DNA from 3 places in the Kocuria cellulosilytica genome. Region 2 is predicted to be linked to each of the others. Evidence: riboswitches for the same ligand, from Rfam matches in the RefSeq annotation. Region 2 holds a riboswitch; each other region holds the start of a gene.
What was found. Region 2 has a riboswitch for thiamine pyrophosphate ahead of RCG67_RS04050 (ECF transporter S component). Riboswitches for the same ligand answer to the same signal wherever they lie in the genome.
Positions count from the first base shown of each region.

Region 1: linked by a shared signal. The riboswitch ahead of thiM (hydroxyethylthiazole kinase) and the one ahead of RCG67_RS04050 (ECF transporter S component) in region 2 are both predicted to bind thiamine pyrophosphate.
Region 3: linked by a shared signal. The riboswitch ahead of RCG67_RS12615 (3-oxoacyl-ACP reductase) and the one ahead of RCG67_RS04050 (ECF transporter S component) in region 2 are both predicted to bind thiamine pyrophosphate.

Region 1 covers NZ_JAVFWZ010000003.1:45,774-53,504, forward strand. The annotation lists gene RCG67_RS05335 (Rne/Rng family ribonuclease) at 1-1,507, shown strand, start outside; gene RCG67_RS05340 (nuclear transport factor 2 family protein) at 1,690-2,424, shown strand; TPP riboswitch at 2,595-2,688, shown strand; gene thiM (hydroxyethylthiazole kinase) at 2,680-3,555, shown strand; gene thiE (thiamine phosphate synthase) at 3,552-4,235, shown strand; gene RCG67_RS05355 (bifunctional hydroxymethylpyrimidine kinase/phosphomethylpyrimidine kinase) at 4,232-5,752, shown strand; gene rplU (50S ribosomal protein L21) at 5,973-6,284, shown strand; gene rpmA (50S ribosomal protein L27) at 6,345-6,602, shown strand; gene obgE (GTPase ObgE) at 6,757-7,731, shown strand, end outside.
Region 2 covers NZ_JAVFWZ010000002.1:316,312-324,042, reverse strand. The annotation lists gene mnhG (monovalent cation/H(+) antiporter subunit G) at 1-483, shown strand, start outside; gene RCG67_RS04055 (DUF4235 domain-containing protein) at 542-820, shown strand; TPP riboswitch at 1,081-1,200, shown strand; gene RCG67_RS04050 (ECF transporter S component) at 1,291-1,911, shown strand; gene RCG67_RS04045 (ABC transporter ATP-binding protein) at 1,908-3,827, shown strand; gene RCG67_RS04040 (energy-coupling factor transporter transmembrane component T family protein) at 3,824-4,621, shown strand; gene RCG67_RS04035 (aminotransferase class IV) at 4,630-5,511, opposite strand; gene RCG67_RS04030 (uridine kinase family protein) at 5,540-6,133, opposite strand; gene RCG67_RS04025 (low molecular weight protein-tyrosine-phosphatase) at 6,130-6,657, opposite strand; gene RCG67_RS04020 (BCCT family transporter) at 6,743-7,731, opposite strand, start outside.
Region 3 covers NZ_JAVFWZ010000008.1:84,771-92,501, reverse strand. The annotation lists gene RCG67_RS12645 (aldehyde dehydrogenase family protein) at 2-1,360, opposite strand; gene RCG67_RS12640 (gamma-glutamyl-gamma-aminobutyrate hydrolase family protein) at 1,357-2,172, opposite strand; gene RCG67_RS12635 (glutamine synthetase family protein) at 2,153-3,535, opposite strand; gene eat (ethanolamine permease) at 3,605-5,035, opposite strand; gene RCG67_RS12625 (hypothetical protein) at 5,208-5,354, shown strand; gene RCG67_RS12620 (FadR/GntR family transcriptional regulator) at 5,440-6,198, shown strand; TPP riboswitch at 6,253-6,356, shown strand; gene RCG67_RS12615 (3-oxoacyl-ACP reductase) at 6,403-7,167, shown strand; gene RCG67_RS12610 (LLM class flavin-dependent oxidoreductase) at 7,167-7,731, shown strand, end outside.

The DNA of each region.
Region 1 (7,731 bases), on a different contig from region 2:
CGTGACCTACGTCGCGCCGGACCTGCTCGACCGGCTCCAGAAGTGGGACGAGGACGAGGACCTGTTCGTGAACTACCGCGTGGAGGAACAGATCCAGAAGGCACTCGAGCGCAAGGTCTTCCTGCCGTCGGGCGGCTCGCTCGTGATCGACCGGACCGAGGCGATGACGGTGGTCGACGTGAACACCGGCAAGTTCACCGGCTCCGGCGGCAACCTCGAGGAGACCGTCACCAAGAACAACCTGGAGGCGGCCGAGGAGATCGTCCGGCAGCTGCGGCTGCGGGACATCGGCGGGATCATCGTGATCGACTTCATCGACATGGTGCTCGAGTCCAACCGGGACCTCGTGCTGCGCCGACTGGTGGAGTGCCTCGGCCGGGACCGCACCAAGCACCAGGTGGCGGAGGTGACCTCGCTGGGGCTCGTGCAGATGACGCGCAAGCGCATGGGCACCGGCCTGCTCGAGGTGTTCTCCGAGCCGTGCGAGCACTGCGCCGGTCGCGGCGTGGTGGTCCACGACCACCCGCTCGAGGGCCGGTCCGGCGGCGCCACGGGCGAGTCGCGCGACCAGCGGCCCAACCGGACGGAGCGCAAGCGCGGCCGCGGGGGCCGGGGCGAGCAGCAGCCGGCCCGGACGGAGCAGCGCTCCACCGAGCCGGACCCCGCGGAGAAGGCCAAGGCCGAGGCCGCGCGGACGGCGTTCGCGACCATCGCCGCCGCCACCCACCACGAGGAGGCCGTCGTGGAGGAGCCGGCCCGTGCCGAGGAGACCGCCCCGCCGGCGGAGTCCCGGCCCGAGGGCTCGGGGCGCTCGCGGAAGAAGCGGCGCGGCAAGCGCAGCCGCAACCGCGGCCAGGGCGCGGACACCGCCGCCGAGCAGCAGCCGGGGACGGGGGAGGAGCCCGCTGCTTCCGCACCCGAGCAGGTCTCCGCCGAGGAGACGCCGGCAGGGCAGGGCTCACGCCTGATGATCAAGGGCGAGGTCATCGAGCTGCCGCAGGGCCACGCCCCTGCGGAGGAGCCCGCCGAGGCCCGGCCGCTGAGCCTGGACTCCCTCGCGGAGGCCTTCGAGCACTCCGCGCCGGACGCGGCCTCCGCTCCGCGGGAGCCGGCCGGCACGACGGGCGCCGCTGCGCGGAACACGGCCGCACGGGACACCGCCGCACGGGACACCGCCACGGAGGACGCCCGGGCGGGTGCCGCCGAGCAGCAGAGCGAGGGGCGCGCGGGCACGGCGCCGCAGGCTCCCGCCCCGGAGCAGCCGCGGGCGGACGTCGAGCCGGCGCGCCCCCGCCGGCGCTCCCGGCGGGCCTCGGCACCGGAGGCCCGCCCGGGCGAGGCCGAGGTGACCGCCGGGCAGGCGGCCACCGCGGAGGGCGCCCGGCACGAGGCCAAGGCCGTCGCCCAGCGCTCCCCGGAGGAGACCTCGGGCCGCGCGCCGACCGTCGTCGGCGTGGGGGTCAAGGCGGAGGACCTCACCAGCGGCCGGCCCGCCGAGCGCGGCTGAGCCGCCCCCGCGAGCAGCACGACGGAGGACCCCGACCGGTACTGGTCGGGGTCCTCCGTCGTCGTGCGCTCCGCCTCCCTGTCGGGCCGGGCACGGCGCGAGTAGCGTGGTGGCACGACACGCGGGCCGGCCGACCGGGCCGATCCGTCGGATCCCCGGCCCGCAGCCCCGAGGGGACAGTCATGAACAACAAGCAGATCGTTCTCACCGCCGGCCGCGAGCTCTTCGGCGAGCGGGACGCCTCGGCCATCGACCGGCACTGGGCCCCGGACTACCGGCAGCACTCCGCGCTCGCGCCTGATGGCACGGCAGGACTCCAGGCGATGTTCCGGCAACTGCCCGAGAACTTCCGATTCGAGCCCCTGCGGGTGCTCGAGGACGGCGACATGGTCGCGGTCCACTGCATCTACCACGGGTTCGGCCCCGACCCCACGGCAGCGGTGGACGTGTTCCGCGTGGCGGAGGGAAAGATCGCCGAGCACTGGGACGCCCTGGCGCCCCTGCCGGGCGGTTCCGCCGGGACGCACCGGATCGGCGGACCACGGCAGATCACCGGGCGCGAGCGCACCGGCGCGAACAAGGCGGCGGTGACCGAGTGGGTGCAGGAGCGGCTCATCGGCGCCGACCGGGACGCCCTCGAGGAGCTGGCCCGCGACCCGCGCTACGTGGAGCACGGCCCCGGCCCGGACGACCCGCTCGCCCGGCACACCCTGCACCGGGTGCTCGGCGAGGGCGACCTCGTCCTCACCGTCACCGAAGCCCTGCTCGGTCCCGGCGACGGAGGCGCCGAGCCCGGCGACCGCGTCCCGGCCGGCTGCTACGACCTGTGGCGGGTCTCGGACGGCCGGATCCTCGAGCACTGGGGGGTCTGCCAGCCCGTCCCGGAGCGGATGCCGCACGGCAACGGCTTCTTCTGAGCGACAGGACGTCTCCACGAGCCCGATGGTGCCGGGCCGTGGGGAGCCGATCACCGGTGTGCCCCTCCGCCCGGGCGCAGCCCCCGAGGGCGGGACGACGGAAGCACTCCGAGCGCCGCGGCCGGGGCCCTCCGGCGTCCCGGCGCACCTTCTGCGACTACACTGGCAGGACACCTGACACGGGGTGCCGCGCGAGCGGCTGAGAACACACCCGTCGAACCTGATCTAGCCAGTACTAGCGAAGGGATGTCGCAGATGCGCGATGCCGTACCCACGTCCGCCGGAACACCGGGAGCCGTCCGGCCGGTACCACCGGACCCCGCGCTCGCCGAGGACGCCGCCGCGGCCCTGGAGGACCTGCGCTCCGCGGCGCCGCTGGTGCAGTGCATCACCAACGCCGTGGTCACCAACTTCACGGCCAACGCGCTGCTCGCCGTGGGCGCGTCCCCGGCGATGACCGACATCCAGGGCGAGGGCGGGGTCTTCGCGGAGCTCGCGGACGGCCTGCTCGTCAACACCGGCACGCCCACCGCCGAGCAGCGCGGCGCCGCCTACGAGGCCGTCGGGGCCCGGCACCGCGCCGGCCGGGCGTGGGTCCTCGACCCCGTGGCGGTGGGCGCCCTGCCCGTGCGCACCGCGCTGGCCCGCGACCTGCTCGAGTTCCGGCCCGCGATCGTGCGCGGCAACGCCTCCGAGGTCATGGCCCTCGCCGGCGGCGCCGGCGGGCGGGGCACGGACGCCACCCACGGGGTCGAGGCCGCCCGTGACGCCGCCGCCGCGCTCGCTGAGCGGGCCGGCTCGGCGGTGGCCGTGTCCGGGCCCGTGGACCTCGTGCGCTTCCCGGGCGGCACCGTCGTCCGCGTCCCGCACGGCACGCAGCTGCTGACCCGCATCACCGGCGGGGGCTGCGCCCTGGGTGCCCTCATGGCCGCGTTCACCGCCGTGCGCACGGACCGGGGCGCGGCGGCCGTGGCGGCCACCACGGTGTACACCCTCGCGGCCGAGGACGCGGCCGCCGAGGCCTCCGGGCCCGGGTCCTTCGCCGTGGCCCTGCTGGACCGGCTGCACGCCGTGACGCCGGAGCAGGTGGCCGCCCGGGCGGAGCTGGTGCGCGAGGAGGTGGCCCGGTGAGCCCTCGCCTCGATCCCGCGGCCCTGGCCCTGCACCTCGTGACGGACACCGCCCTCAGCGCGCCCCGGCCGGTCCCGGACGTCGTGGCCGCCGCAGTGCGCGGGGGCGCCACCATGGTCCAGGTCCGCGCGAAGGACGCCCCGGTCCGTGATCTCGTCGCCCTGCTGACGGCCGTCGCCGAGCGCGTGGGCCGGCAGGTCCCCGTGCTCGTGGACGACCGCGCGGACGTGTACCTCGCCGCCCGCGCGGCCGGCGCCCCCGTGGCCGGGGTGCACGTCGGGCAGACGGACCTGCCCGTGGCGCTCGCCCGGCGGATCTGCGGCCCCGACGCCGTGCTGGGCCTCAGCGCGGCCACGGCCGAGGAGCTCGACACCGCCTCCGCGCTGCCCGCCGGCACGGTCGACTACCTGGGCGTCGGGGCGGTGCGGGCGACGCGCACCAAGCCCGACCACCCCGAGCCGCTGGGCGTCGAGGGCTTCGCCCGCGCGGCGGCCCGCACCTCCCTGCCCTGCCTGGCCATCGGCGGGGTGCAGGCCGAGGACGCCGCCGCCCTGCGCGCCGCGGGCGCCGCCGGGCTGGCCGTGGTCTCCGGGATCTGCGCCGCTGCCGACCCCGCGGCCGCCGCCGCCCGCTACGTGCGCGCCTTCGGCGCGGCGCCCGCCGAGGAGGTGGCCCCGTGAGCGCACGCGTGCCCCGCGTCCTGGCCGTCGCCGGCACCGACCCCACGGGCGGGGCCGGCCAGCACGCGGACCTCAAGTCGATCGCCGCGATGGGCGGCTACGGGATGAGCGCCGTCACCGCCGTCGTCGTGCAGAACACCGTGGGCGTGCGCGCCATCCACGTCCCGCCGGTCGAGTTCCTCACCGCCCAGCTCGAGGCGGTCGCCGAGGACGTCGAGATCGACGCCGTCAAGATCGGGATGCTCGGCTCCGTGCCGGTCATCGAGGCCGTCACCCGGTGGCTCGGAGCCCACCGGCCCCCGGTCGTGGTCCTGGACCCCGTCATGGTCGCGACCTCCGGGGGGCGCCTGCTCGAGCCCGACGCCGAGGACGCCCTGCGCTCGATGCTGGGCCTCGCCGACCTGATCACCCCGAACCTGCAGGAGCTCGCCGTGCTCGCGGGCGAGGACACGGCGCCGTCGTGGGAGGAGGCCCTCGCGCAGGGCCACCGCGTGGCCCGCGCCCACGGGACCCTGGTCCTCGTCAAGGGCGGGCACCTCACCGGGGACCGGACCCCGGACGCCCTCGTGGGCCCGGACGCCCCGGAGCCCCTCGTGGCGTTCGACGGCGTCCGGGTGCCCACCGAGAACTCGCACGGCACCGGGTGCTCCCTCTCCTCGGCCCTGGCCACCCTCCAGGCCCGGCACGGGGACTGGCCCCGGAGCCTGCGGATCGCCCGGGACTGGCTGCGCGGGGCCCTCGAGACCTCCGGGGAGCTCTCCGTCGGCCACGGGAGCGGGCCCGTCCACCACTTCCACCACGTCCAGCACGCCCTCGAGACCTGGGGCGCCGTGCCGGAGCGGTTCAGCGACGAGCTGTGGGAGGCCTCCGCGGCCGTGCGGCGGGAGATCGAGGAGCTCGAGTTCGTGCGCCGCCTCGGGGACGGGCGGCTCGAGCCGGACCGCTTCCTCGCCTACCTCGACCAGGACCTGCAGTACCTCGACGGCTACAGCAGGGCGCTCGCCCTGCTGGCGGCACGGGCGCCCGACGAGGAGCAGCGGCTGTTCTTCGCGGCCGGCGCCGTGTCCTGCACCGAGACCGAGGCGCAGCTGCACCGGGCCCGGCTGCAGCACGCCGGGGACGGCGGCGCGCGGGACGAGCCGGCGGAGGTGACACGGCGGTACACCACCTTCCTGCTCGCGGCCACCGCCGCGGAGCCCTACCCCGTGGGCCTCGCGGCCGTGCTCCCGTGCTACTGGGTGTACGCGGACGTGGGACGCCACCTGGGCGAGCTCGCCGCGGCCGGCGGGCCCGGCGAGCACCCCTACGCCGACTGGCTCGCCACGTACGCGGACGAGGGGTTCCAGGAGGCCACCCGCACGGCCCGGCGGCTGCTCGACGACGCCGCCCGCGAGGCCCCGGCGGAGGTCCGGGAGCGGATGCGGGAGGTGTTCCTGGAGGCCTGCGCGCTCGAGCGGGACTTCTTCGCCGCGCCGGGGACGGGGCGCCGGTTGGCGGGCATTGACCGGATCGAGTAGTCTTGATCTTCGGTGCCATGCCGGTGCGCGCGTGTAAAAACTCGACACCCCACCTGGCGGCACATGCGGGTGCAGTTCCTGAATTGCGGCGAACCTGCGCTGACCTCGGCCTAGTCCCACGGGCCGGTCACCGACAGCTCGTCTCAACGTCGTTGGTCCTGACAGGTATGCGCTCGACCCACACTGTTTACACATGACGTCGAGAGAAGTGAGTTCCCAAGTGGTGTACGCGATTGTCCGCGCTGGCGGCCGCCAGGAAAAGGTTTCCGTCGGAGACCTCGTTACCCTTGACCGCGTCGCCGGCGGAGCAGGCAGCACCATCGAGCTCCCTGCCCTGCTGCTGGTCGACGGGGACAAGATCACCTCGGATGCCCCGACCCTGGCGAACGTCAAGGTCACGGCCGAGATCATCGAGAACCTCCGCGGTCCCAAGATCTCCATCCAGAAGTTCAAGAACAAGACCGGCTACAAGAAGCGCCAGGGCTTCCGTGCCGAGCTGACCACCGTGAAGGTGACCGGCATCGACGCCTGATCGGCCCGGTTCCCCTCCAGACTCCATCAGCCAGTAAAAACCCGAAGGTAGGCACACCTCATGGCACACAAGAAGGGCGCGAGCTCCACTCGCAACGGTCGCGACTCCAACGCGCAGTACCTCGGCGTGAAGCGCTTCGGCGGCCAGACCGTCAACGCCGGCGAGATCCTCGTCCGGCAGCGCGGCACGCACTTCCACCCCGGCCTGAACGTCGGCCGCGGCGGCGACGACACCCTGTTCGCCCTGGCCGCCGGCCAGGTCGAGTTCGGCACCCGCCGGGGCCGCAAGGTCGTCAACATCCAGGCTGCCGCGGAGTAGCCGGAAGGACCGGCCCTGCCGGTCCCGGTGCGGGTCCCCACCCGCGCCGCCCATTGTTTGTGCTGTAGAGGGTGGGTGCGTCCAGCGCCCGCCCTCTACAGTTTTAACGTGGCCCGTCCGCGGGCCCGCCCGTTCTTGACCAGAGGAGTTCCCCGTGGCCAGTTTCGTCGACCGCGTCGTCCTGCACGTCTCCGGCGGCTCCGGGGGGCACGGCTGCGTGTCCATCCGCCGGGAGAAGTTCAAGCCGCTCGGCGGGCCGGACGGGGGCAACGGGGGAGACGGCGGCAGCGTGATCCTGCGCGTCGACGGCCAGACCACCACGCTGCTCAACTACCACCACGCGCCCCACCAGTCCGCTCCCAACGGCGGCCCCGGCAAGGGCGACCTCCGGCACGGGCACAAGGGCGAGGACCTCGTCCTGTCCGTCCCCGACGGGACCGTGGTGAAGGACCAGGACGGCAACGTCCTGGCCGACCTGGTGGGGCAGGGCTCCGAGTTCGTGGCCGCGCCGGGCGGGCAGGGCGGGCTGGGCAACGCCGCGCTGGCCTCGGTCAAGCGCAAGGCCCCGGGCTTCGCGCTCCTCGGCACGCCGGGCTCGGCCCGCGACGTGGTCCTGGAGCTCAAGTCCATCGCCGACATCGCCCTGGTCGGCTATCCCTCCGCCGGCAAGTCCAGCCTCGTCGCCGCCATCAGCGCCGCCCGCCCCAAGATCGCGGACTACCCCTTCACCACGCTCGTGCCGAACCTCGGCGTGGTGCAGGCGGGGGACGTGCGCTACACGGTGGCCGACGTCCCGGGGCTGATCCCCGGCGCCTCCGAGGGCAAGGGGCTGGGCCTGGAGTTCCTCCGCCACGTCGAGCGCTGCGCCGCGCTCGTGCACGTCCTCGACTGCGCGACCCTCGAGCCCGGCCGGGACCCGGTCTCCGACCTCGAGACGATCGAGCGGGAGCTCGCCGGCTACGCAGTCGACGGCGACCTCGACGGCGGGCAGGCGGTGCCCCTCAACGACCGTCCCCGCCTCGTGGTGCTGAACAAGATCGACGTCCCCGAGGCCCGGGAGCTCGCCGAGTTCGTGCGCCCCGAGCTCGAGTCCCGCGGCTACCGCGTGTTCGAGATCTCCACCGCCTCC
Region 2 (7,731 bases):
GCCGCGGCCGTGTGCCTCGTGGTCGGCGCGCTGATGTCCCTCGCGGCCGCGATCGGCCTGGTCCGCTTCCCGGACCTGCTGACGCGCATGCACGCCGGCACCAAGCCGCAGGTCTTCGGGCTGCTCCTGATGCTCACGGCGGTCGCCCTGGAGAACCGTGACCCCGTCATGATCCCGCTCATCCTCCTCGGCTGGATCTTCCAGCTGCTCACCGTGCCCGTCTCGGCGCACATGGTGGGACGGTCCACGTACCGCTCCAAGCACCTCAACCGGAACACGCTCACGCAGGACGACCTGCAGGAGGTGCTCAACCGGGCCGGGAAGAGCGCCACGGAGAGCGCGGCGGAGGGCACCGTGGAGAATGCCGCGGGGAGCGCCGCCGGGAGTGCCCCCGGGCGCGCCGCCACGGCGACTCCGGCGCCGAGCGCGGACGGCCGGCGAGCGGACGGACAGCAGACTGACGGATCGACGGGGACGCGTTAGGCTGGTCGGGATCGACAGGGCGCACTCGCGTCCCCCGGACGACAAGGAGCAGCACTCCATGAACGACAAGGTCATCGAACTCCTCGGCACCGGCGCCTCGCTGGGCGGCGTGGTCCTCTCGCACAAGGTGCTCGGCTCGGTCTGGACGCGTGTCACGGGCAACCCGCCGCCGGCCAAGAACCCGGACCCCAGCGAGACCTGGACGGCCATCATCATCTGGTCCGTCATCACCGGCCTGGTGGGCACCGTCATCAAGGTCGCCGTGCACCGGCAGGTCGCGAAGATGGAGAACAAGTCCCAGGAGAGCCCCAAGGCCTCGAGCCAGGCCGAGGTCTGAGCGCAGGGGAGCACCTCGTGAGGGGCTCGTCCGGTCGCACACCGCAGCGGTGTGCGACCGGACGAGCCCCTTCGTCGTGCTGACCCCTTCGCCGTGCGGCCCTCTTCGCCGTGCGGCCCTCTTCGCCGTGCGGCCCCCGCACCGCGGGGGCATCCGGGACCAGCACGGCGGCGTGCGGAAGGAGCACCGCAGCGTCGCGGCGGGATGCTGGTGCCTGCCGACGTGCGCGGGCGGCCGGGCGGCGGGGTAGACTCGGTGGCACTGAACGACAGGGGAGCGCCCCGCCCGGGACACCGGCGTGGCGCTGAGAGTGCGGATCGCCGCAGACCCTCGAACCTGCTCCGGTTAGCACCGGCGAAGGGAGTCGAGCATCTCAGGGGTGTTCCCCGGGAGCGCGCCACCGGCGCGGCCCGGAGGAACCCCGTCCCCTCCTGGCACCGACGGCTCGCTGAGCCCAGGAGGAACCCACCGTGAACACCACCACCCACCGCCCCGCCCGCCGCCCCGGCACGTCCGGCGCCTCGTCCTGGCGCGTCGTCGACATCGTCGTGGCCGCAGTCCTCGCCGCCGTGTGCGCGGTCGTCTTCTGGGCGTGGTCGAACCTGCTCTACCCCGTGGTCGGCACGGCCGCGGTCGCCTATCCGCCCGCCGTGGGCCTGATCGCCGGCGGCTGGCTCGTGGCCGGTGTGCTCGGCGGACTGATCATCCGCAAGCCCGGTGCCGCGCTGTTCTGCGAGCTGCTCGCCGCCGTGATCGAGAGCTTCCTGGGGACCCACTTCGGCCTGCTCGTGGTCCTCTCCGGCCTAGTCCAGGGCGTCGGCGCCGAACTGGCCTTCGCCGCCTTCCGGTACCGCCGCTTCGACGCCCTCGCGGCGGCTGTCGCAGGCGCCGTGAGCGGGATCTTCCTGGGCGTGCACGAGAACATCCTCTACAACTACGAGTGGGCGCTCGGCCACCAGGTGGTCTACGTGCTCCTGGCGGCCGTCTCCGGGGCGGTGCTCGCCGGCCTCCTCATGCACGCCGTGGTGCGGGCGCTCGCGGGCACCGGCGTCCTGCAGGGCCTCGCCTCCGGGCGGGCCGTGCGGCGATGACGGCGCCCACGGCCCAGCGCCGTGCGGTGCCCGCCGCCCGGGGCGCGCGCGTCGAGGCCCGCGGCTTCGGCTGGCACCACCCCGGGCGGGACACGGCGGCGCTGCACGGACTCGACCTCGTGCTGGAGCCGGGGGAGCGGGTGCTCCTGCTGGGTCCCAGCGGGGCGGGCAAGTCCACCTTCCTGCACGCCCTGGCCGGGGTCCTCCACGACGACGACGGGCAGTCCGGGTCCGGCGAGCTGCTGCTCGACGGCATGCCGCCGCACCGGGCGCGGGGCCGCGCCGGGCTCGTGCAGCAGGACCCCGAGTCCCAGGTGGTGCTGTCCCGGATCGGCGACGACACCGCCTTCGGCCTCGAGAACCTCGCGGTGCCCCGGGAACAGATCTGGCCGCGGGTGCGGGCGGCGCTCGACGACGTGGGCCTCGACCTCCCGCTCGGGCACTCCACCGCGGCCCTGTCCGGCGGACAGAAGCAGCGCCTCGCGCTCGCCGGCGCCGTGGCCATGAGCCCCGGGCTGCTGCTGCTCGACGAGCCGACCGCGAACCTGGATCCTGCCGGCGTGCGGCAGGTCCGTGACGCCGTGGTGTCCTGCCTGGACCGCAGCGGTGCCACGCTCGTGGTCGTGGAGCACCGCGTGGCCGTGTGGGCCGAGGTCGTGGACCGCGTCGTGGTGCTCGGCCACGACGGGGGCATCGCCCACGACGGGTCCCCGGAGCAGGTGCTCGGTGCGGCGGCCGACGAGCTCAGCAGGGCCGGGGTGTGGGTCCCCGGCCGGGTGCCGGCCACGCGCGCGCCGGCGCGCCCGCCCGGGCAGGAGCGTCCGGAACGGGAGCGTGCCGGGCACAAGCGCTCTGGACGGGAGCGTGCCGGGCAGGGGCGTTCCGAGCAGTCCTGTCCTGAGCAGGAGCATCCCGAGCGGGAGCGTGCCGGTCAGGAGCGTCCCGCGCAGGACGGTCCGCTGCTGAGCGCCGACGGTCTGTGCGTCTCCCGCAGCCAGCCCTCGGCGCGCCGGCTGCGCGCGCGCCGCCGGGCGCGGCGGCGCGGACGCACCCCGGAGGACGCCGCCGTGGGACGGGACCTGCCCACGGCGGTCGACGACGTCAGCCTGAGCCTGCACCGTGGCCGCGCGCTCGCCCTGACCGGCCCCAACGGCGCCGGGAAGTCCACGCTGGCGCTGACGCTGGCGGGCCTGCTGGCCCCCGTGCGCGGCACCGTCACCGCGCACCCGCGGCTCGACCGCGGGGCAGGTCCCGATCCTCTCGAGTGGAGCGGCCGGGAGCTCGTGGCCCGGGTCGGAACGGTCTTCCAGGAGCCCGAGCACCAGTTCCTGCGCGCCACCGTGCGCGCCGAGCTCGAGCACGGGCCCCGGCTGGCGGGCGCCCCGGCTGCCGAGCGGCAGCGGCGCACGGACGAGCTGCTCCGCCGGCTGCGGCTGTCCCACCTGGCCGACGCCAACCCGTTCACCCTCTCCGGCGGCGAGAAGCGGCGGCTGTCGGTGGCCACGGTGCTCGCCACGGACCCGGACGTGCTGGTCCTCGACGAACCCACGTTCGGCCAGGACGCCCTGACGTGGGCGGAGCTCGTGGACCTGCTCGTGGAGCTGCTCGACGCCGGCACCTCGGTCCTGGCCGTGACGCACGACGAGGACTTCGTGCGGGCGCTCGGCGCCGAGGTGCTCGAGCTCGGGACGCCCGGACCCTGCACTCCCGTGACCCGTCTTCTCGAGGCCTGCGCTCCGGAGCAGCGGGTCCCGGAACCGCACGGGCCGGGGACTCGCCCTCCCGCATCCGGTGCCCTCGAGGCCTCCGCTCCCGAGCCGCACGTCCCCGGCCCCCGCAACCCGCAGGGCGGCCGTCCGGGTCCGCCCCACCGCCCGCCGCCGCGGTCCCGGCCGGCGGGGGAGCCGGTCCGATGAGCGCTCCCGCGATCGCGCCGTCGTCCCGGGCCTCCCTGCTGGGACGGACGAACGCAGTGGTCAAGCTGGCCGGGGCGCTGCTGCTGACCGTGGTGCTCGTGCTCAGCGCGGACCCCGTGACGTCGGGGACCGTGCTGCTGGGCGAGCTGCTCCTCCTGGCACTGGCGGGGCAGCACCCGCTCGCGTTGCTGCGCCGGGCGTGGCCGGTGGTCGTGGCGGCCCTCGTGAGCGGGTGGGGCACGGCGCTGCTCACCGAGGACTCCGGGCCGGTGCTGCTCGACCTGGGGGTCACCGGGATCTCGGCCGGCGCGCTGGCCGCAGGCGCGGCGATCGCCCTCCGCGGGCTGGCACTGGCACTGCCCGGGCTGATGCTGGTGCTCACCACGGACCCCACGGACCTCGCCGACGGCCTCGCGCAGACACTCCGCCTCCCGGCCCGCTTCGTGCTGGCGTCCCTGGCCGCGCTGCGGCTGGTGGGTGTGATGGCCTCCGAGTGGGCCACCCTCGCGATGGCCCGGCGGGCGCGCGGGGCGGGGGCCGGGCACGGGCAGGTGGGCGCGCTGCGGGAGTTCGGCGGTCAGGCGTTCACGCTGCTCGTGCAGTCCCTGCGCCGGGCCACCCGGCTGTCGGTCACCATGGAGGCGCGCGGCTTCGGCGCGGGACCGCGCACGTGGGCCCGCCTCCCGGAGCACTCCTGGCGGGACGCCGTGGTCCTCGCGGGCTGCGCGGCGGCCGCCGCGGCCGGCCCGGCGGTGTCGGTCCTGCTCGGGACGCACCGGTTCATCTGGGCCTGAGCGAAGGATCAGGCCTGCGAGACCCAGCTCGTGACGAGCCGGGTCAGGTCCGGGTCCACCGGCAGCGGCTGGTGGTCGAGCCGGCGCACCGGCACCGCGAGCCGCACGCTGGAGACCAGCCACACGGCGTCGGCCTCCATGAGGTCCGCCGGGTACAGCGGGCCGTAGCCGAGCTCCCAGCCGTCCCGGCGGGCGGCGGCGAAGATCTTGGCCTGCGTGGTGCCCGGCAGGATCCCGTGCGAGGGCTCCGGTGTCAGCAGGGTGCGGCGGTCGCCGCGCACGCGGGCGCAGACCACGGAGGACGTCGCACCCTCCAGGACCCTGCGGCCCTCCGTGGTGAAGACCGCCTCGTCCGCCCCGAGGGAGCGGGCGTGGCGCAGGGCGGCCATGTTGATCGCGTAGGAGAGCGTCTTGGCCCCCGGCAGCAGCCACGGGTACCCGGCGTCCAGGGCGGGGTCGTGGCCGCGCGGCAGCAGCACCGCGGTCACGCCCTCCCGCCGCTGCCGGAACGTGGTCCCGGGAACGGGGCTCACCACGACCCAGGACCACGGGCCGTCCTCCGGCGTGCCGCGGCTGATCACGACCTTGACGCTGTGCTCGGCGCCCAGGCCGCCGTCCCCGCCGGGGGCCGCGTGGGCCAGCGCCAGCTCCACCGCTCCGCGGGTGTCCCGCGCGGACGGCACGGGCAGCTGGGCCAGCCGCGCGGAGGCCGAGAGCCGCTGGTGGTGGGCCTCGAACTTCTGCACGACGCCGTCGACGGCGCGCATGGTCTCGAAGACGCCGTCCCCCCGGGTCAGGCCCTGGTCGTCGATCCGCACGAGCGGGACGGACGGATCGGCGAGGGCGCCCCCGGGGTGGGCGGCGTCGAGGACGACGACGGTGCTGGTCACGGATCCTCCTGTGGGTGCGTCCGAGGGCTCAGCAGACCGGGCCGGGGTGCAGGATGTCCACCTGTTCCCAGACGTGGTCCTCCGCCAGGTAGGCGTCCTCCTGGGCGGCCCAGCGGTCCCAGTGCTCGGCGTAGTACGAGCCGTCACGGCTCAGCGCACGGTCGTAGCGCAGCGCGGTGGGCAGCTCGACCCACACGGAGACGTCCAGCAGCTGCCGGGCCTCGGCGCTGCAGGCGCCGACGCCCTCCAGGACCACGACCTCCGCCACCCGGGTCAGCCGCGGGGTCCCCGGGGAGTCGGTGACCCAGTCCCACGCGCTCCACTCCGCGTCCCGGCCCTGGTCCAGGGGGGTGAGCACCTCGTCCACGTAGGTCCGCCGGCCGGGCCCGAGTCCGTCCCAGCCCGGATAGAGGTCCTCGAGGTGGAAGAGCGTCACGTCCCGCACCGGGCGCAGCACCTCGACGAGCTGCTCGGCGAGGCTGGTCTTGCCGGCGCCCGAGCGCCCGTCGATGCCGATGAGGTACGGGCGGCGGGTGGGGGAGGGGAGCAGCCGCGCCAGGTTGGTGCCGGCGGGGTTGGCCGCGGCGAGCGACGGGTCCAGTTCGAGCTCGATGTCGATCACGCGCGGCCGGCGTCCTGCGCGGAGCCCCGGCCGGCACCGAGCTCCCGGGCGACGGCGCGGACGACGCCCGGCACGGCGGCGGCGATCATGCCGTAGGTGGTCTCGAAGTCCTCCGGGCCCCCGTACCAGGGGTCGTAGATCCCCAGCTCCTCGGGCTCGAGGTCCTCGGCGCCGGGGTCGAACTCGCGGAGCAGGCGCACCTTGGCCGCGGCGGCCTCGTCCGGCGCGAGCTCCCGCAGGCGCCGCCAGTGGACGACGTCCAGGGCGAGCACGAGGTCGCGGTCGTCGAAGCGGACGGGGTCGAAGGCCCGGGCCTCGTGCCGGGAGGCGTCGAGTCCCTCGCGGCGCATGAGCTCACCGGCGCGGGGGTCCACGGGGTTGCCCAGCTCCTCGTCGCTGACGCCCGCCGAGTCGATCCGCACGCGCTCGGCCAGTCCTGCGGCCTCGAAGGCGCGGCGCAGGGCGAGCTCCGCCATGGGCGAGCGGCAGATGTTGCCCGTGCACACGGCCACGATCGAATACATAGCGGGCAGTCTAAGCCGTCCGGTCCCGGCACGAGAAGTGCGGCCGCCGCCCGGGGGCGACGGCCGCACTTCTCGTGCCGGGAGGTCAGGTCCGGTCGCGGTCCTGACGGAGGGGAAGATCCTCGTCCGGGTCCAGGTGAGACGGGTCCGGGTCCTGGCGCGAACCGTCCGGGTTCAGGACCGATCCGTCGGGGGCCGAGCGCGATCCGGTCTCCGCGGCGAGGTCGATCTCCCGGCCGTGCTCGTCGACGCGCCGGTACCAGTCGGTCACGGCAGGGTCGTGCGAGTCGAACGTCTCGCCGGCGGCGCGGGCGCCCGGGGCGTGCTCCACCTGGAGGGCGAAGTCGTCGCCGTGCTCCTCGATGCCGTGGATCACGGCCTTGCGCACGGCCGTGAGGGCGAACGCGTGCCGGATCGTGGCCGGGTCGCTGCGCAGGTCCTTGTAGAAGGAGACCATCAGGAAGGCGACGATGACCGCGAACGGCAGGGCCGAGACGGTGACCAGGTTCTGCATCCCGGTCAGGGCGTCGTCGCCGCCCACGAGCATCATGACCGTCGCGATGCCGCCGAGGCACAGGCCCCAGAACACCACGATGAAGCGGCTGGGCTCCGGCCGCCCGCGCTGGGACAGGGTGCCCATGACGATGGACGCGGAGTCCGCGCTGGTCACGAAGAAGATGCCGATGATGACCATGGCGAGCACCGACGTGAGCGCGCCGAGGGGCAGGGCGTCGAACATCCCGAACAGCACGGCCTCCTGGCCTCCGGCGGCCGCGAGGTCGGTCCCGGTGCGCTGCAGGTACATGGCGGTGCCGCCGATGACCACGAACCAGAGCACGCACATCGAGGAGGGCACGATGAGCACCACGGTCACGAACTGGCGCAGCGTGCGGCCGCGGGAGATCTTGGCGATGAACATCCCGACGAACGGGGACCAGGACAGCCACCACGCCCAGTAGAACACGGTCCAGCCGCCGGCGAAGGCGGTCGAGTCCTCGCCCCAGCCGCCGGTCTGCCCGGTCATCCACAGGTACTCCTGCAGGTACGTGCTGAACACGGCGGGAACGAGGTCCA
Region 3 (7,731 bases), on a different contig from region 2:
GTCAGTCGTCGGCGAGGAACACGTTCTTGGTCTCGGTGAACGCCTGCGGGGCGTCCGGGCCGAGCTCCCGGCCGAAGCCGGACTGCTTGAAGCCGCCGAACGGCGTCCAGTAGCGCACGGAGGCGTGCGAGTTGACGGAGAGGTTCCCGGCGTCCACGGCGCGGGACACCCGCAGCGCCCGCCCGACGTCCCGGGTCCAGATCGACCCGGAGAGCCCGTAGTCGGTGTCGTTGGCGATCCGGACGGCGTCCGCCTCGTCCTCGAAGGGCACCACGGCGAGCACGGGGCCGAAGATCTCCTCCCGGAACACCCGGGAGTCCGGGGCGGGGGTGAGCACGGTCGGCGGGAACCACCAGCCGGGGTCCTCGGGGGCCGTGCCGCGGAAGGCGACCGGGGCGTCGTCGTCGAGGAAGGACGCCACGGAGTCCCGGTGCGCGGCGGAGACCAAAGGTCCCATCTGCGTGCGCTCGTCCCACGGGTCCCCGCAGGCGAAGTCCCGCACGGCCGGTTCCAGCAGCTCCAGGAACGTCTCGAGCACGGAGCGCTGGACGAGCACGCGGGAGCGGGCGCAGCAGTCCTGGCCGGCGTTGTCCAGGGCGCCGGCGGGGGCGGACGCGGCGGCCCGCTCGAGGTCGGCGTCCGCGAAGACGATGTTCGAGTTCTTCCCGCCCAGCTCCAGGGTCAGGCGCTTGACCTGCTCCGCGCACCCGGCCATGATCCGCCGGCCCACCTCGGTGGAGCCGGTGAACACGACCTTGCGGACGTCCGGGTGGGTCACGAAGCGCTCCCCCACCACCGAGCCCTTGCCCGGCAGCACCGTGAGCACGCCCTCGGGCAGGCCCGCCTCGAGCGCGAGCTCCCCGAGCCGGATCGCGGTCAGCGGGGTGAGCTCGGCCGGTTTGAGCACCACCGTGTTCCCGGCGGCCAGCGCCGGGGCGAGCCCCCACGCGGCGATCGGCATGGGGAAGTTCCACGGCACGATCACGCCCACCACGCCCAGGGGCTCGTGGAAGGTGAGGTTGACCCCGCCCGGGGCGGGGATCTGCCGGCCGGAGAGCCGCTCGGGCGCCCCGGAGTAGTAGGTCAGCACGTCCCGGACGTTGCCCGCCTCCCAGCGGGCGTTGCCGATGGTGTGCCCCGCGTTGCGCACCTCCAGGGCCGCGAGGTGCTCCAGGTCGGCGTCCACCGCGTCGGCGAACCGGCGCAGCAGCCGGGCCCGGTCGGCCGGGGCGACGGCGCGCCAGGTCCCGAAGGCGCGCCGGGCCCGTTCCACCGCCGCGTCCGTCTGCTCCAGGGACGTCAGCTCGACGGAGCCGACGACCTCCTCCGTGGCGGGGTCGATGATCTGCGTGGTGGTCATGGGATGCGGGTGTCCTCTCGCTGTGGGGCGGTCTGTGCCCGGCCGGTGCCCCCGGGGCGGTCCTGCCGGGCGCGGTGCTGCGCCCAGCCGTGGGCCACGCGGACGAAGCCGTCGAAGAGCCGGGCGTCCTTCCGGTTCTCCTCGGGGTGGAACTGCACGCCGAGCGTCCAGCCGCCCTCGACGGTCTCGACGGCCTCGACCGTCCCGTCCTCGGCGCGGGCGGTGACGACCAGTCCCTCGGCCACCGTCCCCAGGGCCTGGTGGTGGTAGCACGGGGACCACGCCGTCTCGCCCAGCAGCTCCCGGCAGCGGCTGCCCGGCGCGGTGCTGAACTCGACCTCCCCGTACCGGCCCGGCTCGGGCTGGTAGCGCACGGCGTTCTCGTTGACGTCCGGCAGGTGCTGGATCAGCGTGCCGCCGAGCGCCACGTTGAGGATCTGGGCGCCGCGGCAGATCGCGAACAGGGGCAGCCCACGCTCCAGCGCCGCCCGGGTCAGGGCGAGGTCGTGCTCGTCGCGGGAGGGCTGCGACGAGGTCAGCTCGTGCCGGTCGGCGCCGTAGAACTGCGGGTCCACGTCCACTCCCCCGATGACGATCAGCCCGTCCACGAGCTCCAGCACGTCCGGGTCCGTGCCCACCGGGGGCAGCAGCAGGGGCGTGCCGCTGGCCGCGGCGACCGCCTCCACGTAGGCGCCGGGGACGATCGCGGCGACGGAGTTCCAGACCCCCCAGGAGCCCTCCTGGTAGTAGGTGGTCAGCCCGATCCGGGGCCGGTACCCGGGCCCGCCCGGCTCAGAGGCGCTCGAAGCCACGGCGCAGCTCCCAGTCGGTGACGGCGGCCTCGAAGGCCGCCAGCTCCACGTCGGCGTAGTGCACGTAGTGCTCCACGACGTCCTCGCCGAACAGCTCCCGCGCGAGCTCCGAGCCGGCCAGCAGGTCCCGGGCCTCGCGCATGGTCGAGGGCACCACGGGGGCGTCGGACTCGTAGGCGTTGCCCTCGGTCATCGGCTCGAGCTCGAGCTCCTGCTCGATGCCGTGCAGCCCGGAGGCCAGCATCGCGGCGAGCGCCAGGTACGGGTTCACGTCGCCGCCGGGGAGCCGGTTCTCCATCCGGGCGGACTGCCCGCTGCCCACGAGGCGCACGGCGCAGGACCGGTTGTCCACGCCCCAGGCCACCGAGGTGGGGGCGAAGCTGCCCTCGACGAAGCGCTTGTACGAGTTGATCGTGGGCGCGTAGAACAGCGTGAACTCGCGCATGGTCCGCAGCACCCCGGCGATGAACCGGTCGTAGGTCCGGGACCGGGCGTCCCGCTCGCGGTCCCAGAAGACCAGTTCGCCGTCGGGCCCGCGCAGGGACATGTGGATGTGGCAGGAGCTGCCCTCGCGCTCGTTGGGCTTGGCCATGAAGGTGATGGACTTCCCCTGCTGGTGGGCGATCTGCTTCGAGGCCAGCTTGTAGACCACGTGGTTGTCCGCGGTGACCATGCCCTCGTCGTAGCGGAACGCGATCTCGTGCTGGCCGAGGTTGCACTCGCCCTTCGCGGACTCCACGGTCAGCCCGGCCGCGTACATCGCGTTGCGGATCTCCCGCAGCAGCGGCTCGACCCGCTGGGAGCCCAGCACGGAGTAGTCCACGTTGTACTGGTTGGCCGGGACCAGGTTGCGGTAGCCGCCGTCCCAGGCGTCCTCGTAGCTGGTGTTGTACACGCAGAACTCCAGCTCGGTGCCGGTGACCATGGTGAAGCCCATGTCCCGGGCGCGGTCCAGCTGGCGGCGCAGCATGGACCGCGGCGACATCGGGATGGGCCGGCCGCCGTGGCCGGTGAGGTCGCACTGGATCAGGACCTGGCCGGGGTTGTGCGGCATCAGCCGGATCGTGTCCAGGTCCATGGCGAACTCCATGTCCCCGTAGCCCGAGGACCAGCTGCTGATCGAGTAGCCGCCCACGGTGTTCATCTCCGTGTCCACGGCCAGCAGGTAGTTGCAGCCCTCGGCGCCCTCGTCGAGCACCGAGTCCAGGAAGAACTGCGCGTGGTTGAGCTTGCCCTGCAGCCGGCCCTGCATGTCGGTGAAGGCGAGCACGACGGTGTCCACGAGCCCGTCGGCGACGTGCCGGCGAAGCTGCTCGACGGTGAGCATCCGGTCGTTCCGCGGGTGCTGGGGAGTCTGGGTCATGGGTCCGGTCCTTCGTCGCTGAGATCGGTGGTGCCGCGGGGGGTGGCCACGGTGGTGGGGAACGGGTGGTCAGTGCAGGTCCGCCTCGGCGGTGCGGATCTGCGCGAACTCCTCCTCGGGGGCGTGGCCCACCAGCCGGTGCCGGCTGTAGAACCAGTAGTAGGCGAGGAAGACCACGAACACGAGGGCGGTGATGGACGCGGCGAGCACGTCGACCAGGAACGTCGCGACCACCGCCACGAGGGCGAGCACCAGGGCGATGCCGGTGGTGACCACGCCCCCCGGGGTGCGGTAGCCGCGCGGGAGATCGGGCTCGCGCAGCCGCAGCACGATGTGGGAGAGGTTCAGCAGCACGTAGGAGACGGTGGCGCCGAACACCGCGATGTTGATGAGCAGCCCGCCGTCGCCGGTCACGGCCGCCAGCACGAAGCCGATGGTGCCCGGCACGATGAGGGCCACCCACGGGGTCCTGCGCTTGCCGGTCAGCGAGAGCCACCGGGGCAGGTACCCGGCGCGGGAGAGGGCGAAGAGCTGCCGTGAGTAGGCGAACATGATGGAGAAGAAGCTCGCGACCAGCCCGGCCAGGCCCGCGTAGTTCACGATGTTCGCCATGACGCTGTCCGCCCCGGCGACCGCGCGGATGGCCTCCGGCAGCGGGTTGTCCGAGGTGCTCATCGCCTCCGAGCCCGCGGCCCCGGGGACGAGGACGAGCATCAGCGCCCCGGAGACCAGCAGGAAGGCCATGGCCACGATGATCCCGCGCGGCATGTCGCGGCGGGGGTCGGCGGTCTCCTCGGCGGCCAGCGGTACGCCCTCGATCGCCAGGAAGAACCAGATCCCGTACACCAGGGCCGCCATCGCCCCCGCGTACCCCATGGGCAGGAACGTGCTCGCCCCCACGGCGTCGTCCGGGACGATGTCGAAGAGGTTGGCGGCGTCGAAGTGCGGCACGAGCGCGACGACGGTCACCCCCAGCGCGAGCACCGCGATCACGGTGATCCCGAACATCAGCTTGAGGGCCTCGCCCACCCCGTACATGTGGATGCCCATGAACACGAGGTAGGTCACGAGGTACACCGGCCAGGAGTTGGTGATCCCGAACAGGCCCAGCGCCTCGATGTAGCCGCCGATGAACGTGGCGATCGCCGCCGGGGCCACGGCGTACTCGATCAGCACGGCCATCCCGGTGGCGAAGCCGCCGAGCGGGCCCAGCGCGCGGCGGGCGAAGCCGTAGCCGGCCCCTGCCGTGGGCAGGGTCGAGGAGAGCTCGGCGAGGCCGAAGACCATGCAGGTGTACATGAGGCCCATGAGCACGAAGGCGATGAGCAGCCCGCCCCACCCGCCCTCGGAGAGCCCGATGTTCCAGCCGGAGAAGTCCCCGGAGATGACGTAGGCGATGCCCAGGCCCGCGAGCAGCACCCAGCCGGCGGCGCCGGAGCGGAGCTGGCGGTGTTGGAAGTACTCGTCGGTGCGGTCGGGCTGGGCTGGGGAGTCGGGCATGGGACGATCCCTCCGGGTTCCACAAAGGTCTGAAAACAGACATATGGCGCGAGTGGTCACAGTCTGTGGGCTGCCCTCCACCCCGTCAAGACCCCGGGGCCCGGTCCGCCGGCGGCGCACGGGGCGGGGCGCCGTACTGACGGCCGCGGGCGGATGACGCACAATGGGGAGCATGAACCAGAACGACGCCTCCGACCGCTCCAGCTCGCAGCACTCCGGCCAGGGCCCCTCCTGGGCGTTCATCGCCGTGACGGCGGGCTTCCTCGTCTCCGTCGCGCTGATGATCGCCGTGGGCGTGGTCGCCCTCGACCTCAGCTAGGCGGAACCCCGGCGGGCGCCCGCCGGGTGCCCGCCGGCACCGTGGCACGGCGGGCGCCCGCCGCACCGCAGGGAGGAGCGCCACCGTGAGCGACCCGGTCCAGCACCCCCTCATCCGGCCCGTGCGGCAGGGCAACGCCTTCGAGGAGGCCGTGGAGCGGATCCTCGACTCGATCCGGCTCGGCCTGTTCCGCAGGGGCGAGCGCCTCCCGCCCGAGCGGGAGACCGCGGCGATGCTCGGGATCTCCCGTGCCACGCTGCGGGAGGCCCTGCACGAGCTCCAGGCCGCCGGCGTCCTGGAGGTGGTGCGCGGCCGCTACGGCGGGACCTTCGTGACCGGCCGCACCGCCCTGCCGGACGGGACCCTCCCCCCGGTGGACCCCGCGGACGTCGAGGACGTGCTCGTGTTCCGCGCCGTCGTCGAGCCCGCCGCGGCGGAGCTGGCCGCGGCGGCGGCCCTCAGCGCGGCCGCCCGGGAGCACCTGCTCGCGTGCCTGCGGCAGGTCGAGGAGAGCTCGCCGGAGGACTACCGTCCCGCGGACGCCCGCTTCCACATCGCCGTCGCCGAGTTGGGCGGCTGCCCCAGCCTGGTCCGCGCCGTCGCGGAGGTCCGCTCGCGGGCCAGCGACCTGCTGGACCGGATCCCCCTGCTGCCGGTCAACCTCGAGCACTCCGACCGCCAGCACCGCGAGCTCGCCGACGCCGTCCTGGCGGGCGACGCCCCGGCCGCCCGGGCCTCCTCCCTCGCACACCTCGAGGGCACGGCCGCGCTGCTGCGCGGCTTCCTCGGGCACGGGACGCGCTCCTCCGGCGACGACGCCCCCGGTGGCCGCCGTCCCGCCTGAGCTGCCCGTTCGCGGGCAACGGGCGGATCCCGGAGCGGCGTGCCTATACTCGTCCGCAGTGACACGGGGTGCCGGCACCGCACGAGGAGCCGGCTGAGATGACACCCGTCGAACCTGATCCAGTTCGTACTGGCGAAGGGATGTCCTGCCGGGGCTCGCCGTGGCCGGCCCCCGCGTCTCCTCGCCCTGATCCCAGGGAGTCCCATGCAGATCGCAGAACAGACCGTCCTCGTCACCGGCGGGGCCCGCGGCCTCGGCCGCAGCGTCGTCGAGGCCTTCGCGGCCCAGGGCGCGCAGGTGGTGGTCAACCACCGGACCAGCGAGGCGGCCGCGGAGGAGCTCGCGGACCGGTACGGCCCCGAGCAGGCCGTGGCCCTGCGCGCCGACGTGACCGACCCCGCGCAGGTGGCGGACATGCTGCGCGCGGCGCGGGAGCACTTCGGCTCCCCCGTCAGCACGGTGGTGAACAACGCGCTGGCCGACTTCTCCTTCAACGGCGACGCCCGCGCCACGGCGGAGGGCATCCGCTGGGAGGAGTTCGACGCCCAGTTCACCGGCAGCGTCCGCGGGGCGCTCAACACCACCCAGCAGGCGCTGCCGGGCATGCGGGAACGGGGCTTCGGCCGGATCGTGAACATCGGCACGAACCTCTTCCAGAACCCCGTGGTGCCGTACCACGACTACACGGCCGCCAAGGCCGCGCTCCTGTCACTGACCCGCACCCTGGCCAAGGACCTCGGACGGTACGACATCACCGTCAACATGGCCTCCGGCGGGCTGCTGCGCACCACCGACGCCAGCGCCGCCACGCCCGAGGCGGTCTTCGACCAGATCGCGGCGGGCACGCCGCTGGGCCGCGTCACCACCCCGGCCGAGTTCGCCGACGCCCTCCTGTTCTTCGCCTCACCGTGGGCGCGCTCGGTCACCGGGCAGAACCTGGTGGTCGACGGCGGACTGGTCCTCGACTGATGGGGGCCGCCGGGACCCCGCCGCGACAGCTGCACCTCAACGCCTTCCTCTTCGGCGCGGGCCACCACCAGGCCGCCTGGCGGCACCCGGACTCCGCGCTGGAGCAGCTCGGGGACATCGCCCACTGGGAGGATCTCGCCCGCACCGCCGAGCGCGGTCTTTTCGACGCCGTGTTCTTCGCCGACGGGCACAGCACCGGCGACGTCGGGGACGGGCCCCGGTGGTTCCTCGAGCCGTTGACGGCCCTCTCCGCCATGGCGCGCGCCACGGAGCGGATCGGGCTGGTCAGCACCGTCTCGACGACCTTCTGGACGCCGTTCCACGCCGCCCGCATGCTGGCCTCGCTCGACCACATCAGCCGGGGGCGGGCCGGCTGGAACGTGGTCACCTCCATGTTCGACGCCGAGGCGCGCAACCACGGGCTGCCGGAGATGCCGCCGCACGCCCTGCGCTACGCCCGGGCCGCCGAGTTCGTGGACGTGGCCCTCCGGCTGTGGGACTCCTGGTCCGACGACGCCCTGGTCGGCGACCGGCACGGCCTGCACGCGGACCCCGAGCGGGTCG